2 regions of the Desulfomicrobium apsheronum genome follow, and region 2 is predicted to be linked to the other one. Evidence: riboswitches for the same ligand, from Rfam matches in the RefSeq annotation. Region 2 holds a riboswitch; the other holds the start of a gene.
What was found. Region 2 has a riboswitch for cobalamin ahead of BMZ40_RS01820 (anaerobic ribonucleoside-triphosphate reductase activating protein). Riboswitches for the same ligand answer to the same signal wherever they lie in the genome.

Region 1: it holds a riboswitch for cobalamin, as region 2 does, so the genes downstream of both, BMZ40_RS12420 (sirohydrochlorin cobaltochelatase) here and BMZ40_RS01820 (anaerobic ribonucleoside-triphosphate reductase activating protein) in region 2, are expected to answer to the same signal.

The regions. Positions count from the first base shown of each region.
Region 1 covers NZ_FORX01000013.1:49,884-57,057, reverse strand. The annotation lists gene BMZ40_RS12425 (FecCD family ABC transporter permease) at 1-389, opposite strand, end outside; gene BMZ40_RS12420 (sirohydrochlorin cobaltochelatase) at 394-1,275, opposite strand; cobalamin riboswitch at 1,369-1,546, opposite strand; gene BMZ40_RS12415 (TetR/AcrR family transcriptional regulator) at 1,678-2,274, shown strand; gene BMZ40_RS12410 (TRAP transporter substrate-binding protein) at 2,327-3,331, shown strand; gene BMZ40_RS12405 (TRAP transporter small permease) at 3,410-3,895, shown strand; gene BMZ40_RS12400 (TRAP transporter large permease) at 3,892-5,202, shown strand; gene BMZ40_RS12395 (amphi-Trp domain-containing protein) at 5,390-5,623, opposite strand; gene BMZ40_RS12390 (MlaA family lipoprotein) at 5,745-6,494, opposite strand; gene BMZ40_RS12385 (MlaC/ttg2D family ABC transporter substrate-binding protein) at 6,487-7,068, opposite strand; gene mlaD (outer membrane lipid asymmetry maintenance protein MlaD) at 7,065-7,174, opposite strand, start outside.
Region 2 covers NZ_FORX01000001.1:397,627-404,800, forward strand. The annotation lists gene qrcD (menaquinone reductase integral membrane subunit QrcD) at 1-1,002, shown strand, start outside; gene BMZ40_RS01810 (acyltransferase family protein) at 1,143-2,258, shown strand; gene BMZ40_RS01815 (MFS transporter) at 2,265-3,500, shown strand; cobalamin riboswitch at 3,584-3,739, shown strand; gene BMZ40_RS01820 (anaerobic ribonucleoside-triphosphate reductase activating protein) at 3,805-4,443, shown strand; gene BMZ40_RS01825 (ribonucleoside triphosphate reductase) at 4,477-6,537, shown strand; gene BMZ40_RS19420 (hypothetical protein) at 6,619-6,765, opposite strand; gene BMZ40_RS01830 (FlgO family outer membrane protein) at 6,926-7,174, opposite strand, start outside.

The DNA.
Region 1 (7,174 bases), on a different contig from region 2:
GCTCCGCCAAGCGCGGCCAGCGGGAGGGTCGAAAGCCCCGCCACGGTCCATCCCATGCCCAGAGCCAGGGCCGCGCCGCAGGCCGCGCCGCTGGATATCCCGAGGGTGAACGGGTCGGCCAGAGGGTTGCGCAGCAGGCCCTGGAAAACGCCGCCGGATACGGCCAATGCAGCGCCGGTCAGGAACGAAAGCAGGATGCGGCCCAGACGGATGTCGCGCACGATGACCAGTTCCTGACTCTCGATCTGGCCATGGAGCATGGCCGCGAGGGCGTTGTGGATGGCCTCGGCGGGCAGGGGGTAGGACCCGAAAAAAAGGGCTGCATAGATGGAAAGGGGCACGGCCGCCGCCATGGCCAGCCATGCCCTTGTGTGTCGCCTGTCGTTCATGGGGCTAGGGCAGGCGCTCCAGCGCCGCCTGTAGATGGTCCAGCCAGATGTCGACGAAGGCCGGGATCTGGGCCGTTCCGCGCAGGACCGGAATGCAGGTCAGGCCGTCGGAGGTGAGCACGGATTTCCAGGAGTCTTCCTCGTCTCCGGCCATGTCGTTCAGTGCATGGTCCCCAGCCACGGCCATGAAGGGCGCAAGATAGACAGTTGAGATCTTGCGGTCTTTCAGAACCTGCCGCACGTCGTCCAGGGACGGCGTGCCTTCGACGGTGCCGATCAGGACCAGCGGGTCGTGTCGGTTCAGGGAGTACTGGAGGCCTGGATAATAGATGTTTGCCGGGTGGTGGGTGCCGTGGCCCAGCAGGACGACGGCTTCGCCCGCGTTTCGTTCCGCCGGGAGACTGGCCATGATGGCCGAGGCGCAGGCTTCGACGTCGGCGGGTTCGGCCAGCAGCGGCAGGCCCAGGACCACGCTGTCCATGCCCTTGGGCAGGCCGGAAAAAGCCTGTACCGTGCGTTGCAGGCCGTGGAATTCCTCTCCCGGGATGGTGTGCAGGGACTGTACCGCCACGTGCGTGAAGCCGTCGTCCATCATCCGCGCCAGGGCCATGGCCGGAGAATCGAAGTCCTGACCCTGGGCGGCAAGTTTCTCGCGCACGATGCGCGAAGAATAGGCCCAGCGGATTTCAATGCCGGGAAAGCGCAGCCGCGCTTTCTCTCCGAGGTGATCCAGGGCGCTGCGCGCTTCGGGCACGGTCGTGCCGAAGGCCACCAGCAGGATTCCCTTTTTGGGCGGCCGCTCCCTGTGTCCGGCCAGGGCCGGGCCGCACAGGGCGAGCAGAAAAATGAACAGAAAGAGTCCGCAAACATGCGAGGCTTTGAACATGAGACCTCCAGGTTTGGCGGGGGCAGTGAGAAGAGAAAAGGACTGACGTCCAAGGGCGCGGCCCGCAAAAATCCCCCGTTGCAGGCAGCACAAACTGTGGTTGGACCTCGGACAGGTCTTCCGGCTCGTTTCACCAATCCTCGTCCTTCCCAGGATTGATCCCAGTGGACAGCGTGGAGGATGGCTTTTGAAACTTACGGCGGCGGGTCCGCTCCCGATTTGCACGGGATTCCCTTTTACACCCTAAGGTATCCGAAGTGGAAAAGACGCTAGTCGGGGCCCAGGGGGCTGTCAAGAAATCCTCCTCGGTGGTGGGCGCTTGACAGATTCGGGCTACAAGAATACTTGGTCACAAAATGACTTTGGGTCACTTTATGACCATTGTCCAAAAAAGGAAGCCTAGTGGCCAGAAAACAGCAGGAAAAATCACTCCAGACCCAGCGCGAGCTGCTCGATTCGGCGGAAAAACTTTTCGCCGCCAAGGGCTTTGTCGCTACCACTGTGGCCGAGATCACTTCGGACGCAGGCTATGCCAAGGGTAATTTCTATCGGCACTGGCAAAGCAAGGACGAGATCATGCTGGCCATCATCGCCATCAAGATGCAGTCCTACCGCGCCATGCGCGATGCCGCGTTGCAGGATGCGCGCAGCCTTGAAGAGGTCATGGACCGTATCCTCGATTTTCTGGTGACCATGATCGATGACCGCAACTGGAGTTCGATCTTTCTCGAATTCACCATCCATGCCTCCCGCAACGAGGATCTGCGCGCGCAGCTCAACCAGTCCCTGTATCGTCTCTCCAACGAAATTTTTGATGACATTGTCGCGCCGTATGTGCGCAGCGGTTATCCGGCGCGCAAGATCGGCGCCCTGAACACGGCCCTGTTCGAGGGATTTCTGATCCATTCCCTGCTCGGGACGGGGACCATCGACCGCAAGGATTTTCGCCGGGCAGCCATGAAACTCGCTCTGGCCAACGCCCTGGATACCCAGGAATAATCAGGCTCGCGCATGGTGCGCGGTCTTACTTTTCACACGGAGGATTATTGTCATGAGGCTGTTCTTACGAGTCGCGACCCTGGCTTTCGTCGTTCTGGGATTTTCGGCGCAGGCCATCGCCGCGGGACCCGCCAAGCTGTCCTACAGCAACTTCTTCCCGCCGACCCACATCCAGTCGATTCTGGCCGAGGAGTGGTGCCGCGAGGTCGAGGCCCGCTCGAACGGTCAGGTCGTCATCGACTACTATCCGGCAGGCACCCTGACCAAGCCCAAGGATTGCTATGACGGCGTGGTGCAGCGCATCTCGGATATCGGTCTGTCCGCCCTCGGTTACACCAAGGGGCGTTTCCCGGTCCTGTCCGGAGTGGATCTGCCCATGGGCTACACGACCGGCGTGCAAGCCACGGCGCTGGCCAACGCAGTGTACGACCAGTTCAAGCCCAAGGAATTCGACGACGTGCATGTCCTTTATTTTCATGCGCATGGACCGGGCAAATTGCATACCGCCGGCAAGGCCGTGATCTCCATGGAAGAGCTGAAGGGCATGAAGATCCGCGCCACCGGCAACAGCGCAAGCGTCATCTCCGCCCTGGGCGGCAATCCGGTGGCCATGTCCATGCCCGACTCCTACCAGTCCATCCAGAAGGGCGTCGTCAATGGTGGAATCTATCCCGTCGAGACCAACAAGGGCTGGAAGATGGGCGAAGTCGTCGACTATTTAACGGACACCACCGCCGTGGCCTACACGACCACTTTTTTTGTGGTCATCAACAAGGATGTCTGGGTTTCACTCTCCCCCGAGGTGCAAAAAGCGATGACCGAGGTCAGCCAGGACTGGATTCCAAGGCACGGAAAAGCCTGGGATGACAGCGACAAGGAAGGCCTGGAATTTTTCCTGGCCCAGGAGGGCAACGCCGTGGTCACCCTGGAACCGGCCGAGGCCGAACGCTGGACCAAGGCCATGGAGCCCATCTTCGGTGAATACGAGGCCGAATGCGCCAAGGCCGGAGCGGACGGCAAGGCCGTGCTTGATTTCATGCGCGCCAACTTGAAATAGTCTTCAAAATATCAAGGTGTTGCAGGGGCACGAGCCGCAAGGCTCCTGCCCCTGCGTCATGTAGTCTGGAGAATGCTTGTGGAGATCGTTGAAAAAATTCTGGCACGTATCGGAAGCGTGATGCGCATCGGCGGATGCCTGTGTCTTCTGGGAATGGCGCTGCTGACCGTGGCCGATATTACAGGCAGGTTGAATCGCAGCCCCATTTTCGGCTCCGAGGAGATCGTCACCTTTCTGGCCGTTCTGGCGTTGGGGCTCTCCCTGCCGTACGCGCATTCACATCGCTCGCACATCGGGGTGGAGGTCTTCGTGCAGCTCATGTCCACCAAGGTGCGCCGTCGGCTCAAACTGTTCCGCGAAACCCTGTCCGTCATTTTTTTCGCCACAGTTACGGTTATGATGTTGGCGTATGCCCGGGACAAACATCTTTCCGGTGAGGTTTCCATGAATCTGGGTTTGCCCGAGTATCTCTTCCTGTACGCGCTTGGCGCATGCTTCGCCGTGGCAACCCTGACCATGTTCGTCGACCTTCTGCAATTCGTGCTGCAAAGGAGAAACTCATGAGCCCGGCCGGAATCGGATTTTTGGGCATAGCGATCATGCTCCTGCTTTTCGCCACGCGCATGCCCGTGGCTTTTGTCATGGGTGTGGTCGGCTTTGTGGGATTTTCCGTGCTGACTTCCGTTCAGGGCGGGTTGAACATGCTCAGCCGCAGCATGTACGAGGTTTTTGTCTCCTACGACCTGACGACCATTCCCCTTTTCATTCTCATGGGGCAACTGGCCTTCAACGCAGGCATAAGCAGGCGTCTTTTCACGACTACCTACCATTTTTTCGGACACATCCGAGGCGGACTGGCCATGGCCACGGTTTCGGCCTGCACCGCCTTTGGCGCAGTTTGCGGATCCAGTCCGGCCACGGCCGCGACCATGGCCACTGTGGCCATCCCGGAAATGAAGCGTTTTGGGTATCGCGATCGCCTGGCGGCGGGAGCGGTGGCTGCGGGTGGTGGGCTTGGAATGATCATGCCGCCGAGCGTGGTGCTGATCATTTACGGCGTGCTCACGGAACAATCCATCGGACGGCTTTTCGTCGCCGGCATCCTGCCTGCCTTCATACTGACTGGGCTGTTTCTGTGTGCGATTTGGATCACGTGCCGCCGCCATCCTGATTTCGGGCCCGCAGCCGAGCACTTTTCATGGCGCAGACGAATCAAATCATTGACCGGTCTCATCGATACGATCATCATTTTCGCCGTTGTCCTGGCCGGGCTTTTCAAGGGCTGGTTCACCCCCACCGAAGCTGCGTCCGTGGGCGCTTTTAGCGTGTTGGTGCTGGGACTGGTACGGCGTCAGCTGAACGTGCGGCTGATTTTCAAGTCCCTGGAAGAGACTTTGCGCACCTCGTGCATGATTCTTTTCCTGGTTGCCGGAGCCGTGGTTTTCGGGAAATTCCTGGCCGTGACCCGCATCCCCTTCACCACGGCGAGCTACATCGGCGGTCTTGAAATTCCCGCGCTGGCGGTCATGGCCATCATCGTGTTCATCTATTTTCTCGGCGGATGCTTCATGGACTCCCTGGCCATGATCATGCTGACCGTCCCGGTCTTCTATCCAGTGGTCATGAACCTTGGCTACGATCCCATCTGGTTCGGGGTCATCATCGTGCTGGTCACGGAAATGGGGGTCATCACGCCGCCCGTGGGCATCAACGTCTACGTGGTCTACGGCGTGACCACGGCCATGAAACAGAACATCAGCCTGGAATCCATTTTTCGCGGCATCTATCCCTTCCTGGTGGCCACGGTCATCGGCATCGCCATCCTGTTTTTCATCCCCCAGATAGTGACCTTCCTGCCATCGCTCATGTGACGCTCGGGAAGCAGCGTCCCTCCACACCGCGTTGACCTCGTCAAGGGAGGTCACGCGGTCTTGGTCGAACGGGCACAAGGTCCCGGATCGCGCAGGCAGCAAAAGCAAAGCCCCCCCACCGAAATCTTCGGCGGGGGGCAAAGTTCTTGAGTCAGGTCATTTATCCGAACGCTTGTTTCGTTCAGGATTACCAGGAAATCTCGATTTCAAGCTTGGTCTTGGTTTCGCCTTCCTTGTCTTTCTGCACCACGCTGTACTCGATATCCACATCCTTGGGCACGGTCACCGTAACGGGGCCGTCAGCGGTCTTGAATTCGAACTTGCGTTTGGACAGGCCGTCCGCGATTTCCTTGAGCAGCATCCCGGCCATGTAGGCCAGGCGGGTTTCTTCTACGCTAACGAGTTTTTTCTTGTCGGACATGTTTCCTCCAGGTTCGTGTCGGGATTTATGGTCAATTGATCATCTCAATCAAGATATTCCGGACCCGTGAAAGTCAAGGTCACGCGTGACGTGTGACCTCATTGTCACATGAGAGCCGACTTTATTCTTTCTCCAGGCCTATTCTGTACTGGAAATAGACATCCTTCATGCTCGTGTAGTGGTCGAAGGATTCCTCCTTGATGCTCTTGTAGGCTGGGAGCTTGGCCGAGGCCGAGTTGGCCCTGTCATGTCCGATCAGTGCGTATTTCGCGCTGTCCGGGGTCACGAAGGAGAGGGGATGAGCAAAGGAGTCCGCGACGGAGCCCACTGCATCACGCAGAGTGGTCGGCCCAAGGATTGGCAGCACCAGATACGTGCCGGAGTCCAGGCCGTAAAAGGCCAGGGTCTGGCTGAAATCCTCGGGGGATGATTGCAGGCTCGGCATGTTGTGGGTGATGTTGAAAAGGCCGCCCACGCCGAAAAACGTGTTCAGGGCAAAGGACGCGGTCTCCTTGGCCATCTTGTCGAACTTGAACTGCAAGAGGGCGTTGATGAGACGCACGGGGTACCCGAGATTGCGGTAGAAGTTGCCGAACCCGGCGCGGATGTCCGGCGGGAAAAATCCGGTGTAGACCGTGTCGATGGGTGTGAACACGTAGGTGATGAAACCGTCGTTGAAGGAAAATACTCCACGGTTGAAGCCTTCCAGCTGGTCGGGGTAAGGGCCGTTTTCTTCTTCCCCGTAAGTTTCTTCGTATTCCTGACCTGCCGCTACGTCTTGGTTCATGGAAGGGCTGGATTTCTTGCCGGCGCATCCCTGGAGCAGGATCATGCACAAGGCCAGACAGAGCAGGAGAAGGCGCTTATTCATTGGTTTTGTCCCTCAAAGTGGCAATGAGTTTGTCGGGCGAATTGTTTTGCAGGATGCTCCGGAATTGGGAGCGGTAGTTTTTGATGAGGCTCACATTCTCAACCGAGACGTCGTAGACCTTCCATGAAACGTCTTTTCTGATCATGTAGTAGATGATCGGAATGTTCAGGTCGGGGGAAGTAACGGTGGTATGGACTTCGGCCAGGGTGTCCGACTTGATGATCTCCTGGTTGTAATTCACGACCTCGTCATTGTAGGTGATGGATTTCTTGAGGTAGACCTGCTTGATGAGTTTCAGGAACAGGGGCTGAAACTCCTGCTTCTGTTCGGGAGTGAAGATTCTCCAGTATTGACCAAGAGAGCGCTTGGAGAGCTCTTCGGCGTCAAAAAAATTGTCGACCACGGCTTCGATCTGACGCAATTGCTCGGTTTTGTTTGTTTCCGCCTCGTATTCCGGAGACGTCAGGATGTTTACCACCTTGTCGACGTTGGCGCGGATGTAGCTTGTCGGGTTGTCCTGCGACACGGCCGGAGCAGGAAGAAGCATGATAAGGAAAAGGAACAGAATTCTCATTTGTCGACACTTCCAAATACATATTTTGAAATCATTTCCTCAATATCGAGGGCCGCCTGTGTATCCATGAGGATCTCCTTGTCTTTCAGGAGCGAGTCGTCGGCAC
Region 2 (7,174 bases):
TTGCGGTACATCGTCCGCATCGACGAACTCAAGAACGTCATCAACCTGGCGGTCATCGTCGGATTCCTTTGCTACTCCGGCGCCATGCTGATTCTGGTGCTCGACATCGGTCAGCCGCTCAGGGCCTGGTTTGGCTACTGGCATCCGAACGTTCACTCCATGCTGACGGAAGTCATCTTCTGCATCACCTGCTACTGCACGGTGCTGATCATCGAATATGTGCCGATCATCCTGGAAAACCGCAAGATCAACCAGAACAGGTTCTGTCATCATCTTGCTCACAACTTCCATGTCTACATGCCGCTTTTCGCCGGCATCGGCACTTTCCTGTCCTTCTTCCACCAGGGTTCCCTGGGCGGCATGTACGGCGTGCTCTTCGGCCGTCCGTTCGTGTTCCGTGAAGGCTTTTTCATCTGGCCCTGGACCTTCTTCCTGTTCATCTCTTCGGCCATCGCCGCCGGACCCGGCTTCACCATGCTGTGTGCCGCGATGATGGAAGGCATCACCGGGCGCAAGCTGGTCAGCTATGACACCAAGAAGCTCCTCGGCAAGATCTCCGGTCTGCTTCTGTGCGTCTACATCTTCTTCAAGATCATCGACACCTACGCTTGGGCCAAGGGCATCCTGCCCGGCATGGGCCTGACCTTCGACGAGATGTTCAGCAGTGAGCATGGATACGGCAAGATCCTGCTGTGGCTCGAACTCTTCTGGTTCGGCGTAATCCCGGCCGCGTTGCTGGTCACTCCCGCCGTGCGCAATCGTCCGTGGCTCATGTACAGCGCCGTCGTCATGGCCGCCATTGGCGTCACCATCAACCGTTTCGTATTCACGGTTCAGGCCTTGGCCATTCCGGTCATGCCTTTCGACCGTTGGACCACGTACGTACCCAACTGGGCGGAATGGTCCACCTCGCTCATGATCGTCGCCTACGGATTCCTGGTCATGAGCATCTCCTACCGCTATTTGCCGATCTTCCCTCAGGAAGTGAAGCTCAATAAGTAGAGATGGTTGTCACAAGAAAAAGGCCCTTCGGGGCCTTTTTTTTTGGGGGGGATGACAAATGCTTGGCATCTGTGTTCATTACCTGTGTGCTGTCGAGGTTTGATGGACCGGACATGAGGCGGCAGCCTCAAGGAGTTGGCATGAAGGATGCGGAAAACGGGCGCCAGGTCGCCATTGATGTTGCCAGGGCGCTGGGGCTCTTGCTTGTCTATTACGGACACTTCGTCGAACAGATCATGTATCTGAAAAATCCTGCCGCCGCCGTGCATTACAAGTGGATCTACTCATTCCACATGATTCTCTTTTTTGTTCTTTCAGGGTGGGTGAAGGGCGCGCGGCCAAGCGTTCCGCCCATTCGGAAATTCGTGCAAACGACCTTGGCCGGGCGGATCGCGCCGTACCTTTTTTTCAGCGTCACGCTGGCGGCCTTGTCGCTGGTGTTCTCGGGCTGGTTCCCCATGCTCGATCTCTCGGGCGTGCACGGTTACTTCAAGGCCGTCGTGTCCACGGCCCTGGGCTTCCCCCTCTTCAACGTCCCACTGTGGTTCGTGGCTTGTCTGGTCAGCGTGGAGTGCCTGCATCGCCTTTTACAGCCGTATTTGAATTCTCCTTTGCGAATCATGGCGGTTGCCCTTGTCTGTTATGTCGGCGGTTTTGCCCTCAATGAGCAGTATTTCTTTTTCGGCCAGAACGTGAGTTTCTGGCTCATGCACGAAGTTCCCGTTGTCTATGCGTTTTATCTCGTGGGCGTGCTGCTTGGCAGGAGTGGATTGCCGGGGCGCGTTTCGGTTGGCGCGGCAGCGGCAATTTTCGTGGTGGCCCTGGCTGCGGTTCATTTCACGTATGACCTCAACCAAGGCCCGTTCAGGTACCTGCAGGCCGTGATCATCCTGCTTTCAGGGCATGGGCATTTTCTGTGGTTTCCTTTCACCGCCTTGGCGGGGACCGCCATGATCATGGCTTTGGGACGTGTGCTGCACAACGTCTCCCTGCTCGCTTTTTTTGGGCGTAATGCCATCATACTGCTCGGTTTGAACGGGGTGTTCTATCATTTTGTCAATCCTCCCGTGGCCGCGTGGAGCGTCACCTATCTTCCTCCGGATGGCTTAAGCGTGTTTCTCGTGAGCGCCTTGGTGACTCTCGTGAGCTTTGGACTCAGCCTTCCGGTCATTCACGCGCTTAACCATGCCTTGCCTCAGCTGGTGGGCAAGCCTCGTGCGGCGGGTCGGTTCTTTGGCCCGCTGATCAGGGAGTAGCGGCCCGTGCTCTTGCGTGCCAGGACGGGGAACGGTCGCGGGCAGGCCAGCGAGGACGGACTACGGCGAACGCTGCTGACCCTCAACGTCTTCGCGGCACTGAAGATGACCCTTTTCCCCATGGCCATCATCACCCTGTTCTGGAAGGACGAGATCGGCCTGACCCTGACCGAAATTCTGACCCTTCAGGTGTTTTTCTCCCTGGCCAGCGTGATCATGGAGTATCCGTCCGGGTACGTCAGCGACCGCCTGGGTTATCGTTGGGCGCTGATCACGGCCTGCGTCTTCGGCATTATCGGCTGGGGCTGGTATCTGGCCGCGGGGACCTTCTGGGGAGTGCTTGTCGCCGAGTTGCTGCTGGGCGTCTCTTACGCCTTCATCAGCGGATCGGACACGGCGCTGCTTTTCGAGACCTTGCGCGCCAAGGACCGGGTGGACCTCTACACCCGCTGCGACGGGCGCATGGTCGGATGGGCTCAAGGAGGAGAGGCTGCGGGCGCGCTCTTTGCCGGACTCATGTACGCGCACTGGCCGCTGTTGCCCTTCGTGGCTCAGATCGGGATCTGGACCCTGGCTCTGGGATTGTGCCTGACCTTGAAAGAACCCAAGGCGGAAAGCGGCGGGCCGGTGGTATCGCATCTGGCCGAAGCGTTGCGGGTTTGCAGATTCGCCTTCCGGGAAAGCTCGGCCATCCGGGCGACCATCATGAACGGCATGCTTCTGGGGCTGGCTTCCTTCTATATGGTTTGGCTCATTCAGCCCTATATGCAGGAATGCCTGGTTCCCGTGACCTGGTTCGGACCGGCCTGGGCCGGGGCCAATCTGGTTGTGGCCCTGGCTGCCGCAAACAGCCATCGGGTCGAGGGCAAGCTGGGCGCGGCCGGCATGCAGGCGCTTTTCTTCGTGCTGATCGTCGTGGCGTATCTTGGACTTGGAACCGTCACGGCCGTGGGAGGTTTTTTGTTCTATTATCTGCTTACGGCCATGCGCGGGCTGCAAGGCCCGCTCATGCGCTCGCGCTTGCAGGCCTTGAGCAGCCGGGCGAACAGGGCCAGCATCCTGTCGCTGCACAGCCTGGCCTTCCGCACCGGGTTCGTGATCACCGGTCCGCTGGTGGGTTTGCTTGCCGACAGCCACGGTCTGTCCACGACCTTCCTTGTGCTGGCCATATTTTTCGCGCTGACTCTTCCCATGGCAGGGCTGAATTTTTTGCGCCATAACCGTTCGCATTCATTGACCTGAATTCTTCTTCCACACGGTAAAGACGCCCCTGTGGAAAAGGTTTTGGTTGATCCCGTTGTCTCGATGTCCTAATACTCGACCTGTTCTGCGAAACTACTTCAGGAGCAAGGGAACCCGGTGCGAGTCCGGGGCGGTCCCGCCACTGTAATCCCGATTTCGCGCGTTAAAGGCCGATCCCGCAAAGGGAGACGCCGCGTGCGGGGGCAAGCCAGAAAACCTGCCTGAAGCAATTCTCTTAACCCTCTGCACGCGGATGCAGGGCGTTGAGTTGTTCAGAAAAACGTCATCACAACTTCGAGCGAACATGACTGACACGATTCCTTCATGGGAACGCGTGCGTGGCATGGTGCCGGTGAGTCTCTGCGACTGGCCGGGCAAAATCACGTGCGTGCTTTTTGCCGGCGGCTGCAATTTGCGCTGCCCGACCTGCCACAACGCATCCCTGGCCTGGAAATGGACCTTGTTGCCCAGCCTTGACCGGGAAGTTGTTCTGTCCGACCTGCGCCGCCGCAAGCGCTGGCTGGACGGGATCACCCTGTCCGGTGGAGAGCCGACCTGTCTGGCGGATCTGGACGGGCTGCTTGCGGATCTTTCCTCGACCGGCCTGCCGGTCAAGCTTGATTCCAACGGCTCCGCGCCGGATGTCCTGGAGCGCGTGCTAGCGGCAGGGCTTGTCCAGGCCGTGGCCGTTGACGTCAAGGGTCCCTGGTTCATGTATCCGGAGCTGACCGGGCAGGCTCTGGCGGCCGATGCGGCCCGCGACGCGCTGGAGGAGGTTTTCGGACTGGCCCGTGCGTATCCCGGACGCGTCTATTTTCGCTGCACCAAGGTGCCGAGCCTGACTCCCGAGGATCTGGAGACGACCCAGGCCCAGATGCCGCAAGGCCTGCCTTTGCTTTTCCAGGAATTTGTGCATCCCCGAAGCGATGACGATTTTTCCTGATTTTCAATTCGACCGAACTTTATTGGAGTATTCATGCCTCAGCAGATTGTGAAACGTGATGGCCGTGTAGAATCCTGGTCCGTGGACCGGATAGCCCAGGCAATTTTGAAATCCCTCAACGCCAGCGGCATCAAGGATCCCATCCTGGCCAAACGTCTGGCCGGCAAGGTCGAGTCCAAGCTTGAGTCCGAGGCCATGCCCGAGCAAGAGCTGGTTCAGGACACCGTCGAGCAGGTGCTCATGGAGTCCAGGCTTTATCAGGTCGCAAGGCGCTATATCGTGTATCGCGAAAAGCGCCGGGCGATTCGCAGCCAGACCGAAACCTTCCTGGACGTGACCGAGACCATCGACAGCTACCTGGATAAGTCCGACTGGCGTGTCAGCGAGAACGCCAACATGGCGCATTCCTTTCAGGGCCTGATGCTGCATCTGTCCGGATCCGTGCAGGCCCGCTATTCCCTGGAGAAATATCCCGAGGAAGTCCGGCAGGCCCACGAGCACGGCTATTTCCACATCCACGATCTTTCTTTTGGTCTGGCCGGATACTGCGCCGGTTGGTCCCTGCGCGATCTGTTGCTTGAGGGGTTCAATCTTGAAGGACGCTGTTCCTCTGGCCCGCCCAAGCATTTTGACGCGGCCCTTGGACAGATGGTCAATTTTCTGGGCACGCTTCAGAACGAGTGGGCCGGCGCACAGGCCTTCAACAACGTGGACACGTATCTGGCTCCACTGGTCCGTCATGACAGCATGACCTACGAAGAGGTCAAGCAGGCCATGCAGAAGTTCGTGTTCAACCTGAACACGACCTCGCGCTGGGGCGGGCAGAGCCCGTTCACAAACCTGACCTTCGACCTGGCTCCGCCCGCGCACATCGCCTCTGAGGCAGTCATCATCGGCGGCAAACTTCAGGACAGCACCTACGGCGAGTACGCAGCCGAGATGGAGATGATCAATCGGGCCTTCCTTGAGGTCATGCTGGTCGGCGATTATCATGGGCGGATTTTTTCCTTCCCCATCCCAACCTACAACATCACCCCGGACTTTCCCTGGGAGACCGAGGTTGGCGAGCTGTTGCTGAAGCTCACGGCCAAGTACGGCGTTCCGTATTTCCAGAACTTCATCAACTCCGACCTGAAGCCCGAGGACGTCCGTTCCATGTGCTGCCGTCTGCAGATGGACCTGCGCGAGCTGCGCAAGCGTACCGGCGGTCTTTTTGGCGCGGGGGATCTGACGGGGTCCATAGGTGTCGTGACGCTCAATCTGCCCAAGTTGGCCTATCTGGCCCAGGGCGAGGAAGATTTTCTGGACCTGGTGGGCGAGTATGCCTCCCTGGCCAAGGATTCCCTTGAGTTCAAGCGCAAGATGGTCACCGACAACATGGACAAGGGCATGTTCCCCTTTTCCAGCCGCTATCTCAAAAACGGCTTCCGCAGCCATTTCAGCACCATCGGCATTCTGGGCGGTCACGAAGCCTGTATGAATCTGCTCGGCAAGGGCATCGACACCGAGGCCGGGACACGACTCATGATCCGCACCCTCGAACATCTGCGGGAGATCACGGTGCGCTTTCAGGAGGAGACGGGCAGCCTCTACAACCTCGAAGCCACTCCGGCGGAAGGGACCAGTTACCGTTTGGCCAAGATCGACAAGAAGCTTTATGCGGACATCCAGGCCTCCGGAAACGGAGTGCCCTACTATACCAACTCGACCCTGCTTCCTGTTGGGCACACCACGGATATCTTTTCTGCCCTGGAGCACCAGAATCGGCTGCAGCCCATGTACACCGGCGGCACCGTTTTCCACAGCTTCCTGGGCGAATCTGTGCCGGACACGAAGGCCCTGAAGAGTTTTCTGGTGCGCGCCCTGACCGAGACCAAGATTCCCTACGTGTCCATCACGCCGACCTTTTCGATCTGCAAGGATCACGGCTATCTGACAGGAGAGCAGATCACCTGCCCGCATTGCGGCCAGGAAACGGAAGTGTACACCCGCGTGGTGGGCTACTACCGGCCGGTCAAGATGTGGAATCGCGGGAAACAGGCGGAGTACAAGGATCGAGTGGAATACTCCCAGACCTCCTGCTTCGGGCAATAGAGGGGAGAGGTTTCAACGCCAAAACGGCCGGACTGCGATGCAATCCGGCCGTTTTTTTGTTATTTCAGGGCGTGGGTGGTCTTATTTTCCGAGCGCAGATCTGCGCAGCCCGTTCAGAACGCCGAGCGCCGAGCGCAGCCGGCCAGCCAGGCTCATGATCGCGGTGGAGATGATCGGCTTCGGGCGCTGGATTTTTTGGGAATGCAAAAACAATGTGATTTCACGCATGGCGTACCTCTGTATTCGGAAATATGGTAAATTTTACGAACTTCGTTTTGAAACGACAGCTAGCTAGGCGCGAAAAGTCTGTTCGTCAAGTGAAATACTGACGATTATATTTTTGAGGATTGATTTTTTGGCAGGGCCTGGAGCAGGCCCTGGCGCGGGGTCAGGAGGTGGGCAGCAGGGCGGCCTGGGTGGCCGAATCCCATTCAGCAGTGGCCGGCATGGCCAGGGAGGCGCGGAAGCTTGCCAGGGCGGCCTTGGATCTTCTGCCCCAGATGCCGTCGATTTTGCCTCTGTAGAGTCCCTGGGCGGCAAGGGCATGCTGTACGCGTTTGGCGTCGGCCTTTGTCTTGAGGTTCAGGAGCACGGTGGGCTGGGCCAAAGCGGCGGGCGTGGGCTCGGCGGTCGCAAG